3 regions of the Photobacterium atrarenae genome follow, and region 3 is predicted to be linked to each of the others. Evidence: predicted binding sites of a transcription regulator. Region 3 holds the regulator's gene; each other region holds the start of a gene.
What was found. Region 3 encodes PurR, which represses purine synthesis genes. Its sites were predicted from a motif close to TNANGNAAACGTTTNCNTNA; they were not measured.

Region 1 (6,728 bases), 400 kb from region 3:
TGCCTGCGCGTATTCCTGTCGGTCATCGGGATCCAGCTCTGGCTGTGGGCACTGGCTTATCCGGTGCCGATCTGGCAGGGGATCGCGCTGCTGATGACCTCACCGCTGTTTGCAACCGTCGGCTCCGGCTTGTTCCTGAAAGAAAACGTCGGCCCGGCACGCTGGGCTGCAACCCTGACCGGATTCTGCGGCGCCATGATTATCTTAGAGCCGTGGTCCGATGCATTTAACTGGGCTTCTTTACTGCCGGTCGGCGCGGCTTTTTTCTGGGCCTGTTACTCCCTGATGGTGAAACGGATGTCATCGCACGACTCCCCGACCACCATCGTGGTCTACCTGCTGCTGCTGATCACGCCGTTTAACCTGTTCCTGGCCGTCCCGGACTTCACCCTGCCCAGCGGCGGGCTGACCTGGCTCCTGTTGCTGGGCGCAGGCTTGCTGACGGCCCTGGCCCAATGGGCGATCGCGAAAGCCTATGCAGTCGCCGATGCCTCCTTTGTTCAGCCCTTTGACCACGCCAAACTGCCACTCAACGTCCTGGCCGGCTGGGTGGTCTTTGGCTGGGTACCGCCGGGTCGGCTGTGGCTAGGCGCAGCGATTATCATTCTGTCGGTGGCCTTTATCACCCAATGGGAAAACAAGCGCGCCGCCACAATCAAGCGCCAGCCGGCATAACGCAAGCCTTCCCTTCAATCCCCGCCCTGCGGGGATTTTTGTATCCGCGCTCCGAACAGCCGTTCGCCACACCAATCCCAGCTGCTGAAATCAAGTTCGGTATATACTTTTGATTCAACCCCGGCTTCCTTGTGCTGCTTACAGAGGACGATATGAAATTGCCCGGCTTCTTTTCCTGGTTGTTGGCGGCGTTGATCACCGCCTTGCTATCCCCGGCGCACGCCGAGACATTCATCACTATCGGGACCGGTGGCGTCACCGGTGTCTACTACCCTGCCGGCGGCGCGATTTGCCGCTTGATCAATATTCAACGCGAACAACATGGCATTCGCTGCGCCGTCGAAAGCACAGACGGTTCTATCTATAACCTCAACGCCATTCGGGAAAATGATTTAGAACTGGGGATCGCCCAATCCGACTGGCAGTACCATGCTTATCTCGGCACCAGTGCGTTTACTGACCAAGGCCCGTTCAAGTCCCTGCGGACTGTATTTTCTATCTATGCAGAGCCGTTTACCGTGGTGGCTCGCGCCGATGCCGGGATCAAGACGTTTGCCGACCTGAAAGGAAAGCGGGTGAATATCGGTAACCCGGGCTCCGGGCAGCGCGCTACAATGGAAGTACTGATGAAAGCCATGGGCTGGTCGAAGAAGAATTTTGCCAAGCTGACTGAGCTCAATGCCGCAGAGCAGTCCCGAGCGCTGTGTGAAAATAAAATCGATGCCATGGTGTTTACCGCCGGTCATCCAAACAATACCATCAAAGAAGCAACCACGGCATGTAATAGCGTGATCATTCCGGTAACCGGTCCGGTGGTAAACAAGCTGATCGAGGAAAATGAGTTTTACCAACCAGCCAGTATTCCGGGCGGGATGTACCGGGGAACCCCCGAAACAGTCAACACCTTCGGGATCCATGCCACCCTGGTCACCTCTGCCCGCATGAAGGACGAGGTGATTTACCAGGTCGTCAAATCCGTGTTTGAGCACTTCGACACATTCCGCAAGCTGCACCCGGCACTGACGAATCTGGATCCAAAGATGATGATGCACAACGGGCTGGCAGCCCCGTTGCACGACGGTGCCAAAAAATATTTCCAGGAAATTGAAAGCAACTAAATTGCCGCGACCTGGAGCCACAGCCTATGCCTTGACTGACGTGATTTCCTCCACTGACAGAACGGAGAAACCCCAGGCCGGAGCAATCCGACCTGGGGCTGATGACAAGCAGAACGGAGGTCGATTTTAGAAGCGGTAACGCAGACCTAATGCACCTTCCAGCTCCATATCGACATCTTCAACCACGTACAGGGTCGGGCCGATTTCACCGTAAAACTCGAATTTTTCCACCGGCACTTCAAAGCCGGCACCAGCGCGGACGCCGAGTTCGTTATCATGGTCATGCTTGTGGTCATGATCATCAACATATTGCGCACCGGCAAAGGTATAGAAACTATTCAGCTCCGGGTTATGAGTCAGGGTGCCGAGGTTGAACGTTTTATCGACCGCAACCCCGAAATCATCCACACCCACGGAGAAACGCAAGTCATTATGTTTCAGCTGTACCCCGCTCATCGGGCTACCGAAAAAGACACCGGCACTCTGAGCCGCATGTGCTGACATTGGCACGGACAGCGCCAGTGCCAGACCTAAAACTATTTTTTTCATGGAACAACTCTGCCATTGCTAATCCTGATAACAAGTTAACCTCAAACGAGCGCCCAACTCGAGCCCTCGCTGCCAAACATGACACAACTTTGACAATCTTTTTTCGCCTAAAGCCGACTTAACATCAACGAAATTCACCTTTAAATCATAATTTTAACAACCAATCCAAACCAAATCAGAACCGCAGCCAAACCAAAGAGTCAACTGCGTAGAAAACGAAAAGCAAACGTTTGCGCAATTCAGTGAATCCTGTATGATCCCCAGCAATATCAACACTTAGTGTAAGGAAACGTCATGTTAGGTTCAGCTACCCGTCCCGATGCCACCCGTGTCCTGTTACTTGGTTCCGGCGAGCTGGGGAAAGAAGTCGCCATTGAATGTCAGCGCTTAGGGCTGGAAGTGATTGCCGTGGATCGCTATGCCGATGCGCCGGCAATGCAAGTCGCACACCGCCACCATGTGATTGACATGCTGGACGGCGATGCGCTGAAGGCTGTCATTGCCAAGGAACAACCGCATTACGTGGTGCCGGAAATCGAGGCGATTGCAACCGATACTCTGGTTGCACTGGAAACCGAGGGCGTCAATGTCGTCCCGACTGCCAAGGCCACTCAACTGACAATGAACCGCGAAGGGATCCGTCGCCTGGCCGCTGAAACCCTGAATATCCCGACTTCCCCTTACGCATTTGCGGAAACCTACCCCGACTTTGTCCGGGCCATTGAGCACATCGGCACCCCGTGCGTGGTCAAGCCGATTATGAGCTCCTCAGGTAAGGGGCAAAGTGTGGTCAAAACCCAGGCCGATATCGAATCTGCCTGGCAGTATGCCCAGGAAGGCGGACGCGCCGGTGCCGGGCGGGTCATCGTTGAAGGCTTTGTCGACTTTGACTATGAGATCACCCTGCTGACCGTCAGCGCCGTAGATGGAATCCACTTCTGCGCTCCAATTGGCCATCGTCAGGAAGACGGGGACTATCGTGAGTCCTGGCAGCCGCAGCAGATGTCGGAAGCCGCACTGCAAGCCGCGCAGCAGGTCGCTGAAAAAGTCGTCACCGCCCTCGGCGGTTACGGCTTGTTTGGGGTCGAGCTCTTCGTGAAAGGGGACAAGGTCCTGTTTAGCGAAGTTTCCCCTCGCCCGCACGATACCGGCCTGGTCACGCTGATCTCACAGGATCTGTCCGAGTTTGCCCTCCACGTCCGTGCTTTCCTCGGGCTGCCCGTGCATAGCATCCAGCAATTTGGCCCGGCGGCATCGGCGGTGATCCTGCCTCAGGGCGTTTCTGATAATGTCCGCTTTGATAACCTGACCGCGGCCCTGGCGCGACCGCAAACTCAGCTGCGCCTGTTTGCCAAGCCGGAAATCAACGGCCGCCGTCGCCTGGGCGTCGCGCTCTGTCGACGTGATAGTATCGACAGCGCCATTTCTGCCGCCAAAGACACTGCGGCAGATGTCAAAGTCATTTTCGACTAAACCCTTCACAGGCGCCTGCATGGTGCCCTGAGACAACAAAAGGAGCCCTGGGGCTCCTTTTGTCATCGGAGGCACGCTCAGCAATGGATAGCATGCATCTCAATTAAACAGAATGTTTTACGGCAGTTCAATCAGCCAGACTTCTTCGGCAAAGCGAGACAGACCTCGTTGACGACGCGGATGGCTTTCGTCGGCCTCATCACGCTCAAGATGGGTGATCTGACAGCCACTGAACAGCTGCGCCACTTCTTCCCCGGTGACACAAAACGGCGGTCCGTCCATCTCAGCTTGCGGATAATCCAGCGTCACCAGCAGGATACGCCCGCCGGCTTTGACCATCGACAGCAGTTGCTCGACGTACATTTTGCGCATTGAAGGCGGCATCGCAATCAGCGCAGCCCGATCGTAAACCACATCCACCGGATCGATCTTGGTTGCGAAGAAATCCCCGCAATAGATGCTCACCTCATCAAACTCATACAAGGTCTGACCGTTACCCAGCGGGATCACCGTCGGCGTGTACAGATGCTCAGAGAAATACGCCCGCACCGCAATTTCACTCAACTCAACCCCAATCACCTGGGCATGTTTTTCCGCCAGCCAGGTCATATCCAGCGATTTACCGCACATCGGCACCAACACGGTGTCTGAGTACGAGGCGTTGAGGCGCGGCCAGTATTTGGTCAATACCGGGTTGGTATCGTTCAGGTGAAAGCCGATACGATTTTCCGCCCATCGGCTATGCCAAAATTCTGCATCCATTGTCTGTGACTCTCTTCTCTGACTTGACTTGCCGCCTATCTGACCATAGATCGCGCTGTATATCCAGTCTCTCAGACAAGCCGATGTTCTGAAAGCAAAAAAGGATGCCGAGGCATCCTTTTTTGCAGACCCGGCTCTGCAAACCAGAGCAAGGTAAAAATGTTCTTCAATTTTTCTTTATGAGAGTCATTGAACTCACGATATCAACCGGACCGTTATGAAATTCGGAACAGTTTAATCGAATCACGACGTACGGTGACACCGCGGAAAGTGACCGGCTCCAGCAACGTCATCAGTTGCTTCGACACGAAGAACTTGCCACCGTAGCTGCGATCACCGCCACGATTGACCCAGTCCGCAAATTCGTCTGCCAAGCTGAACATAGAGTTTCCAACAAGCAGAACTAGGACTTTGGCGACTTCACTGTCATTCTGTTTATTAAACTCAGCGTCACGAACTTTCTTACGGTATTCGTCGACAATTCTTTCTAGGCACTCAAATCTGCTCATATACACCACCACAAAAAAAGAGGAGCGGATACTACTGCTCAAACTCAGTGAAATCAACCCATGCAGGGTGATTTCTTGCGATAAAAGCCATTATTTTTTCATGCTTATAACAAGTTCGAGCATTCTTATCATATAAATCACGATTTAGATCATATTTCCCATCACAGTTAATAGCTATATTTTGAATATACCTTTGATGGCAGACAACAGATATCACGGTGGTGGCATCATGACTAAATCAAAACAAGCCGTTATCTTGTACGGCAGCCTAAATACCGAATTTAAAACTATTGAGGCGATGGTGAAGATCTACTGTCGTGATCACCATCACAGTCAAACGCCATGCACCCAATGTCAGGACTTTCTTCAGTATGCCTTCACCCGGCTGGATCGCTGCCCGTATGGTGAAGACAAACCCACCTGTCGCGTGTGCCCGATCCACTGCTACAAAGCTGATTACAAATTACGCTCGCAGCAAATCATGCGCTATGCCGGACCGAGAATGCTCCTCAGGCATCCGATTCTGGCAATTCGCCATCTGTTGGCCGAAAGACGCCCGATCCCGGAAAAGCCGGGAGCCGGCGTCTCCAATCGCCACAAGCGGAAACAGTTGAATTCGTCCAGGTAAATTCCCCGCCCCAATAGCTGAAAAACGTCAACGATTAATGGCGATAATAATCGACCACCTGCACTTTGGCTGGCTCATCTTTTCCGGCCAGGGTGAGGCTGAAGGTATTTTCATCCACCAGGGTGACCGTCGCCCCCTGCTTACCGGTCACACTCACCCCCTCGATTTTTTCGAAGCGGCGAGCATCGGTATAATGCATTTTCACGGTAATCGTTGCCTCTTGGCTCGCTGCGAGTTCAAACTTGCAGATCCCGGTCGGACAATACATCTCGATCTGCGTCTGCTCAATCACCTGAAAATGGTCCACATCCCGGGTTGGGGTCACGGCGACCTGCAGCGGCTCACTACAGCCGAATAATAAAATTCCTGTTAGCGCAAACACTGCCATTGCCTTAAATCTCATATTTTCTCCGAGCTAAATCATAATGTTTAACACTGTAGCACCCAGGATACTTTTCAACTTCGCGACATCTTTAGTCACTGATCCTGCCTACACTAAGCCTGTTTTACGAGACGCCCATTCAATATGACACATGAATAACAACAAGTTCATAGGAATCGTTTATGAACAATTACGAAACAACTTCAAGTTGGCACTTGTTACAACCGTATCATGTCTTCACCCCAAATCACCTCCGACGCAGCCACAAGCGAATCGGGTTCACCACAGTGATATTCGCCTTCATCATCACTTTGTTACCAGCTATCGCCAAGGCCGAGCCCGGTATGCAAAAGTGGCTCAAACCCCACAAACCCGAATCTGCCGAAGCTATCCACCAACAATTGCCCTACTACCCTTCCCGCGCCAGCACCGACCGGCCACTGAAGCCGGAAATGTTTGAAAATCCGGAAATCTGTCAAGGCTGCCACGGCGAGATTTACCAGCAGTGGCAACGCTCGGTAATGGCACATTCCTGGAAAGATCCCATTTATCGGGCCCTGTTCAAACGGGCCAGCAAAGCCACAGACGGACAAGTCGATAACTTCTGTATTGCCTGCCACAGCCCCATCGGT
Region 2 (6,728 bases), 1.0 Mb from region 3:
GGCTTTCCAGTCCTCAAAGCTCAGGGCGAAACCGCGTGAGATCCAGGCCCGGCCATTGGCCGCTTCATAATCGCCAAACGGGGGCAGCAGCACGAGCGGCGTCGCAGTTGCCATACTGTCGATCAGGCTTGCCCCGCCGGGTTTGGTGATCAACGCCCGACAACGAGACAGCAGTTGCTGAAAAGGTGGCTCGTCCGGACGCCGTGCATTTGTCGCTCGACTCAGCCCACCAGTCCTTATTTCCGTCTGGCCAAGCAGCGTCTGCGATGGGTATTGCCCTCCGGCAGCGCAGCCGTGAAGCCAAGGGAGCCAATCCGGATCGGTCAACAGGTGCCAGTTTTCGGCATCGGCATCGGCATCGGCATCGGCAAGCGAGGATTGACCCTGCAACAAGGTATAACGCGTGCGCAGCATGGCGATACACGCGTCGAGATCCCCGATGTCCCAACCACCACCATGCACCGCGACCCGTGACTCCCGTTGTGCCCAGTCCACCACAGGTGGCGGCGGCACCAGAAACTGCTCGTTCCCTTCGGCAAGCAAGTGATGGTGTTGCAGACCACCAACCTCACCGGGCTGCCAGGAGAGAGACGCCGTTACATCCACATGTACCCCATGATAAACCGGTTGGTTTTCTCCCGTTTTTCGCACACCTTGCGCCGCCTGCAGCTCGGAAATGAATGACAGCCAGAACCCACTGAAGAGAAACACGTGCTCCGGCGGACAATGCTGCCATTGCGCCTTGAATACTTGCCATTTGTCAGCATCAATCGCCTCACGGATCGATCCCGGACTGTGGCTCAGCCAGCGTTGGGTCAGCAACGCCGTACGCAAGCTTCGCCGGCATTGCGTCTTGGTCTTTTCCAATCGGACCAGAGCTTGCGGTGTGTAGAGCTGCTCTAAGGCATAGAAACGAACAGAACGCTGTTGTCGTTGAAGCCATTTCGACAGCGCGACCGCAGGGACAAAACTTCCCAGCCCACTGCTGGCGGTTAAAATCGCAATCGTGCCAGATGTCATAACAATCGGGCTCCCTGATCCGCGAGTGCCGCAGCGAGCTGTGCTTGCTGCGCATCATCCTCAGGCTCCACTTGCAACAGATAAAGCCGCCCAATCCGTGGCGTTTCGCCCGGCAATTGCACGCAGCGACTATTCAACGGGACATACCCATATTGGTGCTCACCGGTGACCAGGCAGCCTCGCCGCGCCAGTTCGTCCAACAGCTGTCGGATATCGAGCGGCTGGCTGTATTTGACACTGACTTGCTGAAACCGCACCTCACCGCCGACGGCAAGACGGGCGAACCAATCCTGTGCAATACCGCCCATCGATTCTCGGGCATTGATCTCGACAACCGGTACGATTTCCCCACTCGTCAACAGCATGGAATCCACACAAACCGGCCCCCAATACCCGTCCTGATACAGCCGGGCAAGTAATGGTCGCAACAGCTCGGGGTACCCATGCGCCCGGATGCGCTGGAACAGGCCATCGCCCATCGCCTTCACCCCGGAGAACTTCAGGTTGTCGTTGGTGATTTCCGAGAGCCCGAGCAAAGTGATATCGCCGCCCCGGGTGATCTGCCATTGGCTGGAAAAATCGACCTCTTTCTCCACAAACGGCTCGGCGATGAGCCCCACCTGCCGGCCAGCCGCAACCTGGCACAGCAAGTGCTCCCTGACGCGCTCCCAAATGGCCGGATGACGCACCACCAAGCTGCCTTTACCGGAGACACCAAACGGCTCTTTTAAAATCATCGGCAGGGCGTGGGCATTCAGCGCCAGCAGCGACGATCGCGTTGAAACGATCTCCCCCAATTGCGGGATATTCAACTGACGGCAAACCTCGACGGCATAGCGCTTGTCGTTGACTTTCACCACAGCGTCAAAAGATGGCAGATGCGCCGAGCTTGCCGTGCACTGATAGGCGGCCGGTACACAGGCAAACGGTCGCTGTCGGCCTTGATGAGGTAGCCCGTGACACAATACTGCTGCCGCTTCCGCCCAATGGGGCATTCCGGCGGCCAGCCAGTCCTCAGGATTGTCAAAGGCAGAGGTACGTGAAGACGCAAGGCCCAAACTGGCGTGATACCCGACTAACGCCTGATCCGGCGCAATTACAGTGAAGACCTGTTCCGCCGCAGTGCGGGCAACCTGCACTTCATCCAGGCAAGACAGCTGGGAATCAGCTTGTGCTGCGACAAAGCTCGGTAGCGTCACCAGAGTGGGATCCTGCCATAAGGCTTCAGCCTCAAAGCAGGCCCATCGGATCTCAATGCTCATCCGCGGCCACTTCACACTGCTGCTGGGCAATAAACGTCATCAGGGCTTGCGTACTCTGCATGATTGAAAAATCCAGCTGGTCAAAATCAAGCCTGAGGTCAAACTCGACTTCCAGTTGCAGAAGAAAGTCGATGATATCGAGCGAGTCCAGTCCCACATCTTCAATCAGGTGGCTCTCTAAAGTGATGGTCTCTTTCAGGGAAGGATCTTTTTTGATTTCGGCGATCAGCGTGGTGATTTGCTCAAACATAGTCTTCCTTTACAGGCGAATTAACAGATTGCTCTATTTTTTTCACTATCAAAGAAAGTTGTCTATTGATGAATCAGCCATAAATCTGTTTCTTCGGCTGACTCTTCAATATAATGAAAACCTGAAGTTCATCAGGGATTTGAGACGTGATATCCCCCGGTGCCATAACAAAACCCTCAGCGGACAGGGATAAAATCTGCTAAGGCAGGGCAAGGCCAAAACGAAAAAGCCCCGACAAGCAAAAAGCTTATCGGGGCTTTCAAAGAATGGCACGCCCTACAGGATTCGAACCTGTGACCACATGCTTAGAAGGCACGTGCTCTATCCAACTGAGCTAAGGGCGCACGGCGTGCGTAACAAAAGTTACGGGACGGGATTATACGTTGCCCGTCTCCCACGTCAACGCTTTTTGCCGGAAATTTCCCTTCGCTACGACCAAGCGGTTAAAGGAGCAACAATTTGATTCAATTCACGAAATTCAGGTCATGCAGACAACATGGCTCCCAGCCGTATTAAACATGGTTGCAGTACATCTCACGCCGACCGGCCGCCTCTCATCGCGCCTTCCTCCAGACAAACACCAAAAAGCAAACGTTTGCGCTAGACCTATCCCCCATTCTCTGCGACAATAACGCCGCTCAGTTATTAACAGCTCAAAGGATAAACATGGCCGCTCAAATTATTGATGGAAAACTGATTTCACAAACTGTTCGTCAAGAAGTTGCTGCACGGGTAAAAGCGAGAACCGAAGCTGGGCTGCGTGCCCCTGGGCTTGCCGTTGTCCTTGTCGGGGAAGATCCCGCTTCGCAAATTTATGTCGGCAGCAAACGCAAGGCCTGTGATGAAGTCGGCTTTACCTCAAAATCGTTCGACCTTCCGTCGACCACAAGCGAGACTGAGCTGCTGGCACTGATCGATGAGCTCAATGCCGATCAGAGTATCGATGGGATTCTGGTCCAGTTGCCGCTCCCGGCCGGGATCGATGCCACCAAAGTTTTGGAACGAATCGATCCAGAAAAAGACGTCGATGGTTTCCATCCTTATAATGTCGGTCGTCTGTGTCAGCGGATCCCGAAACTTCGTTCTTGCACCCCAAAAGGGGTAATGACCCTGCTTGAGCGCTATAACATTCCGGTTCGCGGCAAACATGCGGTGATTGTCGGCGCGTCCAATATTGTTGGCCGACCAATGACGCTGGAACTGCTACTGGCCGGTGCGACCACCACCACTTGTCATCGTTTTACCCAAAATCTGGAGCAACATGTTCGCCAGGCCGATATTCTGGTCGTTGCCGTGGGCAAGCCGAACTTTATCCCGGGTGACTGGATTAAGGCCGGTGCAACCGTACTGGATGTGGGGATCAACCGCCTGGATAACGGTAAACTGGTTGGTGATGTCGAGTATGACGTCGCCCGTGAAAAAGCCCGCCATATCACCCCGGTACCGGGCGGCGTTGGCCCGATGACCGTTGCGACCTTGATTGAGAACACTCTGCTTGCTTGTGAGCAATACCACAGCGAAGACGAATAAGTACCGAAAATGACGTAAAGCATCATCCCAGGTTAAAAACAAAAAGCGAAAGGTGGCCCCTTTCGCTTTTTCGTGCGCTTCGCCGGCGGACAACACGAACCGCCACACGGTGGTCAGCATGGGCTAACACTCATGCAAACTAAAATACGCTGAACCGAGCCACTATAGGCTTTTTGCCATAGCCTTGAGGTAGCTGGTAAAGTCTTCACCCAACGTCTCGTGGCGCATGCCGTACTCAACGAAAGCCTGCATATAACCCAGCTTACTGCCGCAATCATGGCTCTTACCGGACATGTGGAACGCATTTACCTGGGTCGATTCCATCAGCATATCAATCGCATCGGTCAGCTGAATTTCATCACCGGCACCGACTGGCGTTCGCGCCAGCAGCTTCCAGATTTCAGCCGGCAAGACATAACGACCCACAATGGCCAGGTTCGATGGCGCTTCTTCAACGGGGGGCTTTTCAACCACCTTGCTCATGGCAGCTGTTTCGCCAGGTGCAAGGTCACTGCCATTAACATCCGCCACGCCATAACTTGAGACTTCAGACATCGGCACCGGCTCAACCATCACCTGGCTAATGCCGGTCTCGTCAAAGGCCTTAACCATGGCGGCCATGTTCTCCTGGCGCAAATCACTGGCGGCATCATCCAGGATCACATCCGGTAACACCACGGCAAACGGCTCGTCTCCCACCAGCGGATACGCGCACAGCACCGCATGGCCCAGCCCTTTTGCCTGTCCCTGACGGACATGCATAATGGTGACATCTTTCGGACAAATGCTCTGAACTTCTTCCAGGAGCTGGCGCTTGACCCGCTTCTCCAGCGTGGCCTCCAGCTCAAAGGAGGTATCAAAATGGTTTTCAATCGAGTTTTTCGACGAATGGGTCACCAATACGATCTCTTTGATACCAGCCGCCACACACTCGTTCACCACGTGCTGGATCAGTGGTTTGTCAACAATCGGCAACATTTCTTTCGGAATCGCTTTGGTTGCAGGCAGCATCCGCGTACCCAAACCAGCAACCGGGATCACCGCTTTACGGACAGGGGAAGTTGTAGACATTTTTTATTCCATTAATCAAAATTCGGCCAAACTATATCAAACCACCAAGAAAGTAGCGACCACTCAGCCCGACGTAAATATGCAGAGTTACTTCTTCACTAGATCTTCATTTTGGACACTGACTTTCACCGGTTTGCCCAGCAAATTAATCAGCATAAAGGAGCGCTTTTCCCCATCCGGCTCCTGATAGATGGCTTCAATCCCTTTGAACTGACCTTGGGTCAGCTTCAGGCGTTCACCAGGTTGCGGCAAGTTGGAAAGCTTCGCCTGATACTCTTCGCAGTTTTCGTTCATCATCAACCCATAAATCAGATCCGGATGCACAATTTGCGGCCTTGCCCCCTGACTGATAAAACTGGCCACGCCACGGGTTGAGCGAATCGTGGTATAACTGATCTCTTCCGGATCAAAATAGACAAACATATACCCGGGAAACAAGGGCTCACAACTCTCAGTTCGCTTTCCCCGCACAATCTTCTGCACAGTCACCTGTGGGTAGTAACACTCAACGCCTTGACGATCAAGATTGATCACTGCGCGCTCCTGCTCACTGCGCTTACAATATAGAAGGTACCAATCTTTCATCTGCTTCTCTTTTCATTGACGCCAAACGTCTCAATTATATACCCAAACCACTTTCAAGTGGCAGGATTCAGCTTCTCTTGCTCGCCACGACGTGAGGAAACAACATCGCCGCTCCACAATATGATTTCAAATCACGCGGCGATACCGTGGTGCGCGGTTCCTCGAGAAAAATAAGATTTCACTTTTGTCTGCATTTCATGCAGTTACTTATAAATCAAACAGTTACATCGTCATTTGATTATTCCAACCTTTCGTGAATTTGCAGTTTAAAAGTTTGTGGATTATAAGGTAAGCCAAATTTTGCAAAAACACTGACAATGGATTACAGAGTAAAATCATGAACAATGGAAATAGTGGTACCCTGCTGGGACATCCGAAAGGGTTATTTTTGCTGTTTGGGACCGAGTTATGGGAACGATTCTCGTACTATGCCATGCGAGCCATCCTAGTCCTGTACCTGACCGATCAAACCATCCATGGCGGCCTGGGATGGTCCACTCAGGATGCTTTGAGCCTGTACGGGGTTTATACCGGTCTGGTCTATATTACCCCGCTGATCGGGGGCTGGATTGCCGATAACTTTTTAGGTCAACGCCGCTCCATTATTATTGGTGGCCTGCTCATGGCATTGGGGCAATTCACCCTGGCGCTGCCCAACAGCATGGTCGACCCGCATGCCGTCACCGCCTTTTATCTGGGGCTTGGCCTGCTGATTATCGGTAACGGCATGTTCAAGCCGAACATCTCAACCATGGTCGGCGATCTGTACCAGGAAGGGGATAACCGCCGTGACGGTGCCTTCACTATTTTCTACATGGGCATCAACCTGGGCGCACTGCTGGCGGGTATTATCGCAGGCTCCGCTTCCACAGCCTACGGTTGGAAAGCCGGCTTTATTGCTGCCGGGATCGGCATGGTGATCAGTCTGGTCACCCAGTTGATCTTTGCCGAACGCCTGCTGGGCGATGTCGGAAAAGTTCCTGCAGCCAAGCGCGCAGCAAACATGAACA
Region 3 (6,728 bases):
TTTCGTGGATAATGAGGGAAAAGTTCGTCCCACAAGCGACCCTGACAACTCTATTGATAATATTAGTTTCTATTTATCAATCAGTTGCTAATCATTGTTCGCCATTATTATCTTGCGGGAGAATCCTGAATCATTCACCGGCATCCGGCATCAATTGAAGGTAGATCCACCCAAATGAACATGACACGTTATGTCACCGCTGCCGCTGTCTTCATACTCGTTCACGATATCAAACCACACAACTATTAATGGAAAAGGATTAATCATGAAGCGTATTGCTCTGGCGACCGCACTCCTGCTCACCACAAGCGCAGCCTGGGCTAGTGAACGGATCATCAGCGCGGGGGCCGCCGTCACCGAGCTGATGTATGCGCTCGATGCCCAGTCGCAAATTGCGGCGGTTGATATTACCAGCAAGCCACTGGTCGATCAGTCAGTTCCGACGTTGGGCTACCATCGCCAGCTCTCTGCCGAAAGCCTGATCGCCCTCAATCCGACCCGCTTGCTGGGATCAAATGAGATGGGACCGAAAACGACCCTGGACTTGCTCCGTCAGGCCGGGATCGCAGTCAATATCCTCAACTCCGGCGAAACCGTGGATGATTTGATGATCCGAATTGATCAGGTCGGCGAACTCACGGGCAAGCAGGCCCAGGCAGCCGTTTTACAACAGGACGTCAAAGCCAAGCTTGCGGTTATCCAGGCGAACCTGGCACAAACCCAAACACCGAAGAAAGTCCTGTTTTTGTTGATCCGCGAAGGCCGCCCAGCCAATGTAGCCGGGCGCAACACCACTGCCGATACCGTGATCACTTTAGCCGGAGGGGTAAACCCGGCAGCCGAGGCCGTCGAATCCTACAAACCGATCTCCGTCGAAGCGATGGTGGAAATGCAACCCGATATCATTCTGCTTAGCTCACGCACCCTGTCCCATATTGGCAGTGCCGATGATCTGCTGCAGAAAATGCCACTGCTCGTTGCGACCCCGGCGGGACAGAACAAAGCAATCGCCACCATTGATGGCACCGCACTGATCGGCGGACTGGGCCTGAAAAGCCTGAACGAAGCGGCACGTTTGAACACCGTGTTTTACCCACACTAACTGACCCGAATAACACTATGCAGTTTCAACGCATTCCTGCCGCCATTATTTTTCCGCTAGGCCTGCTGGTCCTGGCAGCCGCGATCACCAGCTCGGTCGTCGTCGGTCCGATGGGTATCAGCTTTAGCGACAGCCTGAAAGCCCTGCTGCCCTGGCAGCCCGAGCTCCCGGCACATATTCAGATTGTGATCCACCAAATCCGGCTGCCGCGCACCCTGCTCTGTATTGCCGTCGGGGCCATTCTGGCCCTGTGCGGCGCCGTGATGCAAGGCCTGTTCCGAAACCCGCTGGCTGATCCCGGCATTATCGGCGTTTCCGGCGGTGCCAGCCTGGGCGCGGCTTTGGCGATTGTTGTATTTGCACCGCTGGCAACAAACTATCCATTGCTGCTCTCGCTGGGCACCGTACCAGTCTTCGCGTTTGTCGGCGGCGCGGTGAGCACCTACCTGGTCTATCGCCTCGGCACTGACAAAAACGGCACTTCAGTGACCGTCATGCTATTGGCCGGGGTGGCCATTGCTGCGCTTTCCGGCGCTGCAATGGGCCTGATGAACTATCTGGCCGATGATCAGGCGCTGCGAGATCTGTCTTTATGGAGCATGGGCTCGCTGGCTGGCGCGACTTGGCCGGGGATCGCCCTGGCGTTCGTGGCCTTAGGAGCCCTGATGCTGCTGTTTGATCGCGATGCCAATGGCCTCAATGCCTTCTTGCTCGGTGAAGCGGAAGCCCGGCATATGGGCATCAATGTCCAGCGGCTCAAACGTCGTTTGATCCTGCTGTGCGCTGCCGGTGTCGGGATCTGTGTTGCCTTGAGCGGCGTGATTGGCTTTCTCGGCCTGATCATCCCGCATCTGGGCCGTATGCTGTGTGGTCCGAACCACAAAACCTTGCTCCCACTTTCAGCGCTGCTGGGGGCACTGGTACTGCTGGTGGCCGATATGCTGGCGCGTGTCGTGGCTGCCCCGACGGAATTACCGGTGGGGATTATTACCGCGATTCTCGGCGCGCCATTCTTTATCTTTATGCTGATGAAGCAACGAGGCAGAATGTCATGACTCCTCCTCAAAATCCTGTCTCGGCACCCGAGCATCCGACCCCCGCGATTGAAGCCCGTGCGTTGAATCTGACCCTGGGCGGAAAGAAGCTGCTGGATGATTTTAGCCTCAATATTGCCAGCGGCGAACTGACCGCCCTGCTCGGACCGAATGGCGCCGGAAAAAGTAGCCTGTTGAAAGTATTGTGCGGTGAAGCCGAAGGCGGTGGCACAATTCGCTTTTTTGGGAAAGAGCGCAAAGATTACCCACCAGCTACGCTGGCCAAACACCTGGGTATCTTGCCGCAGCACAGCAACCTGGCCTTCGCCTTTACCGCCCGGGAAGTGGTTGAGCTGGGCAGCCTCCCTCTACAACTAACGAGAAAAGACACCCAGGCGTTGGCGACGGAAAAAATGACCCAGGTCGACGTCCTCGAACTTCAGGACCGGTTGTACCCATCTTTATCCGGGGGGGAGAAACAGCGGGTGCACCTGGCCCGGGTGCTGACCCAACTCAGCCACGCTGGCGACCAGTGCATATTGATGCTGGATGAGCCGACATCGGCCCTGGATCTCTCCCACCAGCACCAGACCTTGCAAGTAGCCCGAACACTGGCTAACGCTGGCGCCGCAGTGATTGTGGTGATCCATGACCTCAATCTGGCCGCCCAATATGCCGACCGTTTGGTGATCGTCAACCATGGCAAGGTGCAGGCCGACGGGCCCCCCTGGCAGGCTTTAACCCCCGACACTATTCAGCGGGTCTACGGCTGGCCGGTCCATGTCAGCAAGCACCCGACCCAGGATTTTCCGGTGGTCCTGCCTGCGGCATAGCCCAAAAAGTGATTCCTGCTCAACGACCTGCTTTCTCACCCCCCCGGTTCTGCCGGGGCTATCTGATGCAACGGTCACTACATCAGATATGCATCCAAGTTTAGAAAAATTGCAGTAAGTTTGTTGATATCTATCAAGAATTATCACCTTGCGATACAGAAACGTTGCACTGTGCGCTACACTCAGTAGAATGTGATCGCAAGCGATTACACAATGCAACGCCTGAAAGGTGAGGAAGAAAGCCGCTCGTCAGAGAAGCGGCTTTTTGACGTTTTATACGCAGTATGAAACAGCATGATGGTCTTTATGAACGCAGATCATCATGCCAAACTGAACAATTATCTGGCCTGACTCCCGGAGGCATACCAGATACTTATTCAGTTTGGTACATGGCTGTTGAATGCTGTTCAGATCAATGAAGATAAATGGGCCCAGGCCCACTTTGAATTATTAGAAGAATAAGTATGGCAACGATTAAAGATGTTGCACGTTTGGCAGGTGTTTCAACCACAACAGTGTCTCACGTGATCAATAAAACCCGGTTTGTTGCAGAAGCAACTCAGAAGAAAGTTCTGGCCGCTGTAGACGAACTCAACTATGCCCCGAGTGCTGTGGCGCGTAGCCTGAAATGTAATACCACCCGAACCATCGGCATGCTGGTCACCAAGTCGACCAACCCATTTTTCGCCGAAGTAGTTCACGGTGTCGAAGAATACTGCTACGGAGAAGGCTACACCCTGATCCTGTGTAATACCGAAGGCAACCTGGAAAAACAGCGCGATTACCTGCGAATGCTGGCTGAGAAACGCGTGGATGGCCTGCTGGTGATGTGTTCCGATCTTGACGATAAGCTGCTGGCCCTGCTGGAACGCCAGAAAGATCTGCCGATGGTGATCATGGACTGGGGACCAGAGAGCCCGCATACCGACAAGATTCAGGACAATGCTGAGCTGGGCGGATATGTCGCGACCAAGTACTTTATTGAGCACGGCCACCAGAAAATTGGCTGCCTCACCGGCCATACCGAGAAACTCACGTGCCGTGAGCGCCTCAAAGGCTTCTACAAAGCAATGGAAGAAGCCAATCTGAGCGTAAATCCGGACTGGCTGATTGAAGGTGACTTTGAATGTGAATCTGCTGTTGCCGCGGCAAAGCAATATATCGCGATGGACGATCGCCCAAGCGCCATTTTCTGTTTCAATGATATTATGGCCATGGCGCTGATCAGTACCTTTGAGCAGGCCGGGCTGCGCGTACCGGATGATGTTTCCATTATCGGCTACGACAATATCGACCTGGCGCCTTACTTCTCTCCGCCGCTGACCACCATCCACCAGCCGAAGCAGCGCCTGGGTCAGAAGGCCATTGAGATCCTGATGGCACGGGTGAAAGACAAACAACATGAGCGCCGTATCTTTGAGATGGCTCCGGAATTGGTTGTCCGTAAATCTGTCAAGAAGATAAACGCTTAATTGCTTATCACTTTCAATTTTGCCATACAAAAAAACCGATAGCTTGCTATCGGTTTTTTGTTGCAATTTTGACATTGCCCTCAAGTTCTATTACTGACAAAGTTATTTATGGGTAAATCATGGGTTAGAATCGTTCTAAAACTGTGCTACCTGTTCAAAAATTGTGACTCTTGGATATTCTTGTCCCGATGATATTGCTTTATTTGTGGAAGGAGTGTCACATTTTTAAAAGTGGGACCAAGTTCAAAAATATCTTCTGAGATATGCTTATTTGTGTCACGAACAAGGCAAACCATTTGAAAGAATGGGACGCAAAGCTTCCGGCCTAAAAGTCGCTTATTTATCAATAATTAAGTCAACTTATGGTAGCGGGGTTGCCGATGGATATAGCAAGAAGTCATGCTCAGAATTCTGACAAATCCCTGACATTGCTTTTCTTTGAAATTTGCTAATCTGAATCCTCGCTCTGTTGTTAGGTGACTCAAGAAATTTTTCACCGAGAAAGAAGCATGGACAAACCAGTACTTAAAGATTCTCTTCGACTATTTCGTTGTTTTGACAATGTAAAATCACGTTCAATGTTTGGTGGCTTTGGAGTTTTCTCAGGCGAAACCATGTTTGCGTTAGTGGTTAACGACAAACTGCACCTGCGGGCCAATGCTGAAAACGAAGAACAATTCAAGAAAGCCGGATTGAGCCCGTACGTTTACAAAAAACGTGGGTTCCCGGTGGTCACGAAACATTACGCAATTCCTGAGGAATGGTGGAATGAACCGGAGAAAATCATCGAACACGCAAAGCACTCTTTTGAAGCTGCCAAGCAGGATAAAGAAAAGAAAAGCCAGAGTGGCCCAAGCCGGATCAAGGATCTGCCGAACCTGCGCTTAGCTAATGAGCGGATGTTGAAAAAAGCAGGGATCACGACCGTCGATGAGCTCTACGAAGCCGGTGCGTTGAACGCTTTCAAAGCGTTGCAGGAAACCCACCAGGACACGGTTAATATCGATTTGCTGTGGGCCCTTGAGGGTGCGGTCAGCGGACGCCATTGGTCTGTGATTCCGCAGCAGCGTCGCTCTGAGCTGTTGGCGAAATTAAACTCCTGAGCAACCCACCTATCGGTTTCTCTGAACATACCTATTTCGAAAGAGGCGATTTCCGCCTCTTTCTGCTCCCCAGTATCCCTCACTGGCCTTCCACATCATATGACTACCAGTAACTGAACAACAGTCTGCCAAGGAGCTCTCCCTCACACGACGTAGAATGTCAAATTTGCACCAAGTGAATGACATTTTTCTGTGAAGAAATGCCAAACATTGACACCACTCCCAAAGCTGTTCACAAATCAGTCAACAAGGTTTTCATCCCCTGCTGGCTCAGTAGAATTGGGGCGTCAACGCAGCCGCCGCAGGGAGGGTCTTATGTACAGCTCGCAACCTTTTCCAGGACAATCCAGCCAGATGTTCAAAGACAAGTTTTGCAAATGGCCGAAACTGATGCGTTTGTTAGTTTTGCTCAACTTGCTGCCCACCATTGTGATTGTCTTCGTCGTCCATCAGCAACTCGCCCCATTTTCAATGCTGGATGAAGTGTTGGCAGTGACCGCAGGGTTTAACGGCCTCCTCCTGTTGTGGGGGGTACTGCTTAAAATCCGCTCTAAAAAGTACTGGTATCGCAATTACCATATCGGTAAAACCATGGCTGTAGCCTTGCTGCCGGTCCTAGCTTCCGGATATCTGTTTATCTCTCAGCCCACTATGCCGGACATGGCGCAACAGCAAGAGTCAAAAGCCGTCTATATTTCGCTCAACTAAACGAATTTAAAGATTTTTTCCTCAAAACTGAAATATTTCCGGCCCCTGCTCGGTCTTGTCTCATACCCAATTCGGTATTGCTGCGTTTTTGCCAAAGATAAATGCTATCTTGGTTGCAGATGCAGCAGACAGGCAACCTAAGAGGCAGATGTGCGTATTTCAGCCAAGCAACACTATTCTTTTCTTATCAAGCCACTTCTCTGGCTTCAGAAACGCCATTACGGCCATCCTCTGAATCCGGCGCTGTTATGGGGGCGCCGCCCTGCCCTGTTCTGGCTGGTTGCCGGCTTCTTTGGCTACCTGGACCGAAAATCCTCCCCGTTAACCCCGGTGATCCGCTCACTGATCTGCGTCCGCGTTTCGCAGCTCAATCACTGTGCATTTTGTGTCGATGCTAATGGGATGAAGCTGGCCGAGCGCTGTGACTCTGTCGAAAAAATCAAAGCGCTGGCGCATTGGCAGCAAAGTGAGCTGTT

Region 1: the regulator PurR is predicted to act here: its motif matches at 2,561-2,580, upstream of purT (formate-dependent phosphoribosylglycinamide formyltransferase).
Region 2: the regulator PurR is predicted to act here: its motif matches at 3,116-3,135, upstream of folD (bifunctional methylenetetrahydrofolate dehydrogenase/methenyltetrahydrofolate cyclohydrolase FolD).

The regions. Positions count from the first base shown of each region.
Region 1 is NZ_CP101508.1:1,795,820-1,802,547, forward strand. Features, by position in the region: gene NNL38_RS08560 (DMT family transporter) at 1-675, shown strand, start outside; gene NNL38_RS08565 (TAXI family TRAP transporter solute-binding subunit) at 828-1,793, shown strand; gene NNL38_RS08570 (hypothetical protein) at 1,920-2,342, opposite strand; gene purT (formate-dependent phosphoribosylglycinamide formyltransferase) at 2,637-3,815, shown strand; gene NNL38_RS08580 (thiopurine S-methyltransferase) at 3,933-4,577, opposite strand; gene NNL38_RS08585 (hypothetical protein) at 4,793-5,086, opposite strand; gene NNL38_RS08590 (nitrous oxide-stimulated promoter family protein) at 5,316-5,714, shown strand; gene NNL38_RS08595 (spore gernimation protein) at 5,749-6,117, opposite strand; gene NNL38_RS08600 (multiheme c-type cytochrome) at 6,279-6,728, shown strand, end outside.
Region 2 is NZ_CP101508.1:2,418,114-2,424,841, forward strand. Features, by position in the region: gene NNL38_RS11355 (hypothetical protein) at 1-1,020, opposite strand, end outside; gene NNL38_RS11360 (ATP-grasp domain-containing protein) at 1,017-2,282, opposite strand; gene NNL38_RS11365 (phosphopantetheine-binding protein) at 2,272-2,532, opposite strand; tRNA gene NNL38_RS11370 (tRNA-Arg) at 2,800-2,876, opposite strand; gene folD (bifunctional methylenetetrahydrofolate dehydrogenase/methenyltetrahydrofolate cyclohydrolase FolD) at 3,199-4,062, shown strand; gene galU (UTP--glucose-1-phosphate uridylyltransferase GalU) at 4,225-5,133, opposite strand; gene rfaH (transcription/translation regulatory transformer protein RfaH) at 5,221-5,718, opposite strand; gene NNL38_RS11390 (peptide MFS transporter) at 6,056-6,728, shown strand, end outside.
Region 3 is NZ_CP101508.1:1,394,088-1,400,815, reverse strand. Features, by position in the region: gene NNL38_RS06580 (heme/hemin ABC transporter substrate-binding protein) at 266-1,102, shown strand; gene NNL38_RS06575 (FecCD family ABC transporter permease) at 1,120-2,157, shown strand; gene NNL38_RS06570 (heme ABC transporter ATP-binding protein) at 2,154-2,969, shown strand; gene purR (HTH-type transcriptional repressor PurR) at 3,434-4,441, shown strand; cyclic di-GMP riboswitch class I at 4,718-4,823, shown strand; gene NNL38_RS06560 (TfoX/Sxy family DNA transformation protein) at 4,951-5,544, shown strand; gene NNL38_RS06555 (hypothetical protein) at 5,860-6,252, shown strand; gene NNL38_RS06550 (carboxymuconolactone decarboxylase family protein) at 6,403-6,728, shown strand, end outside.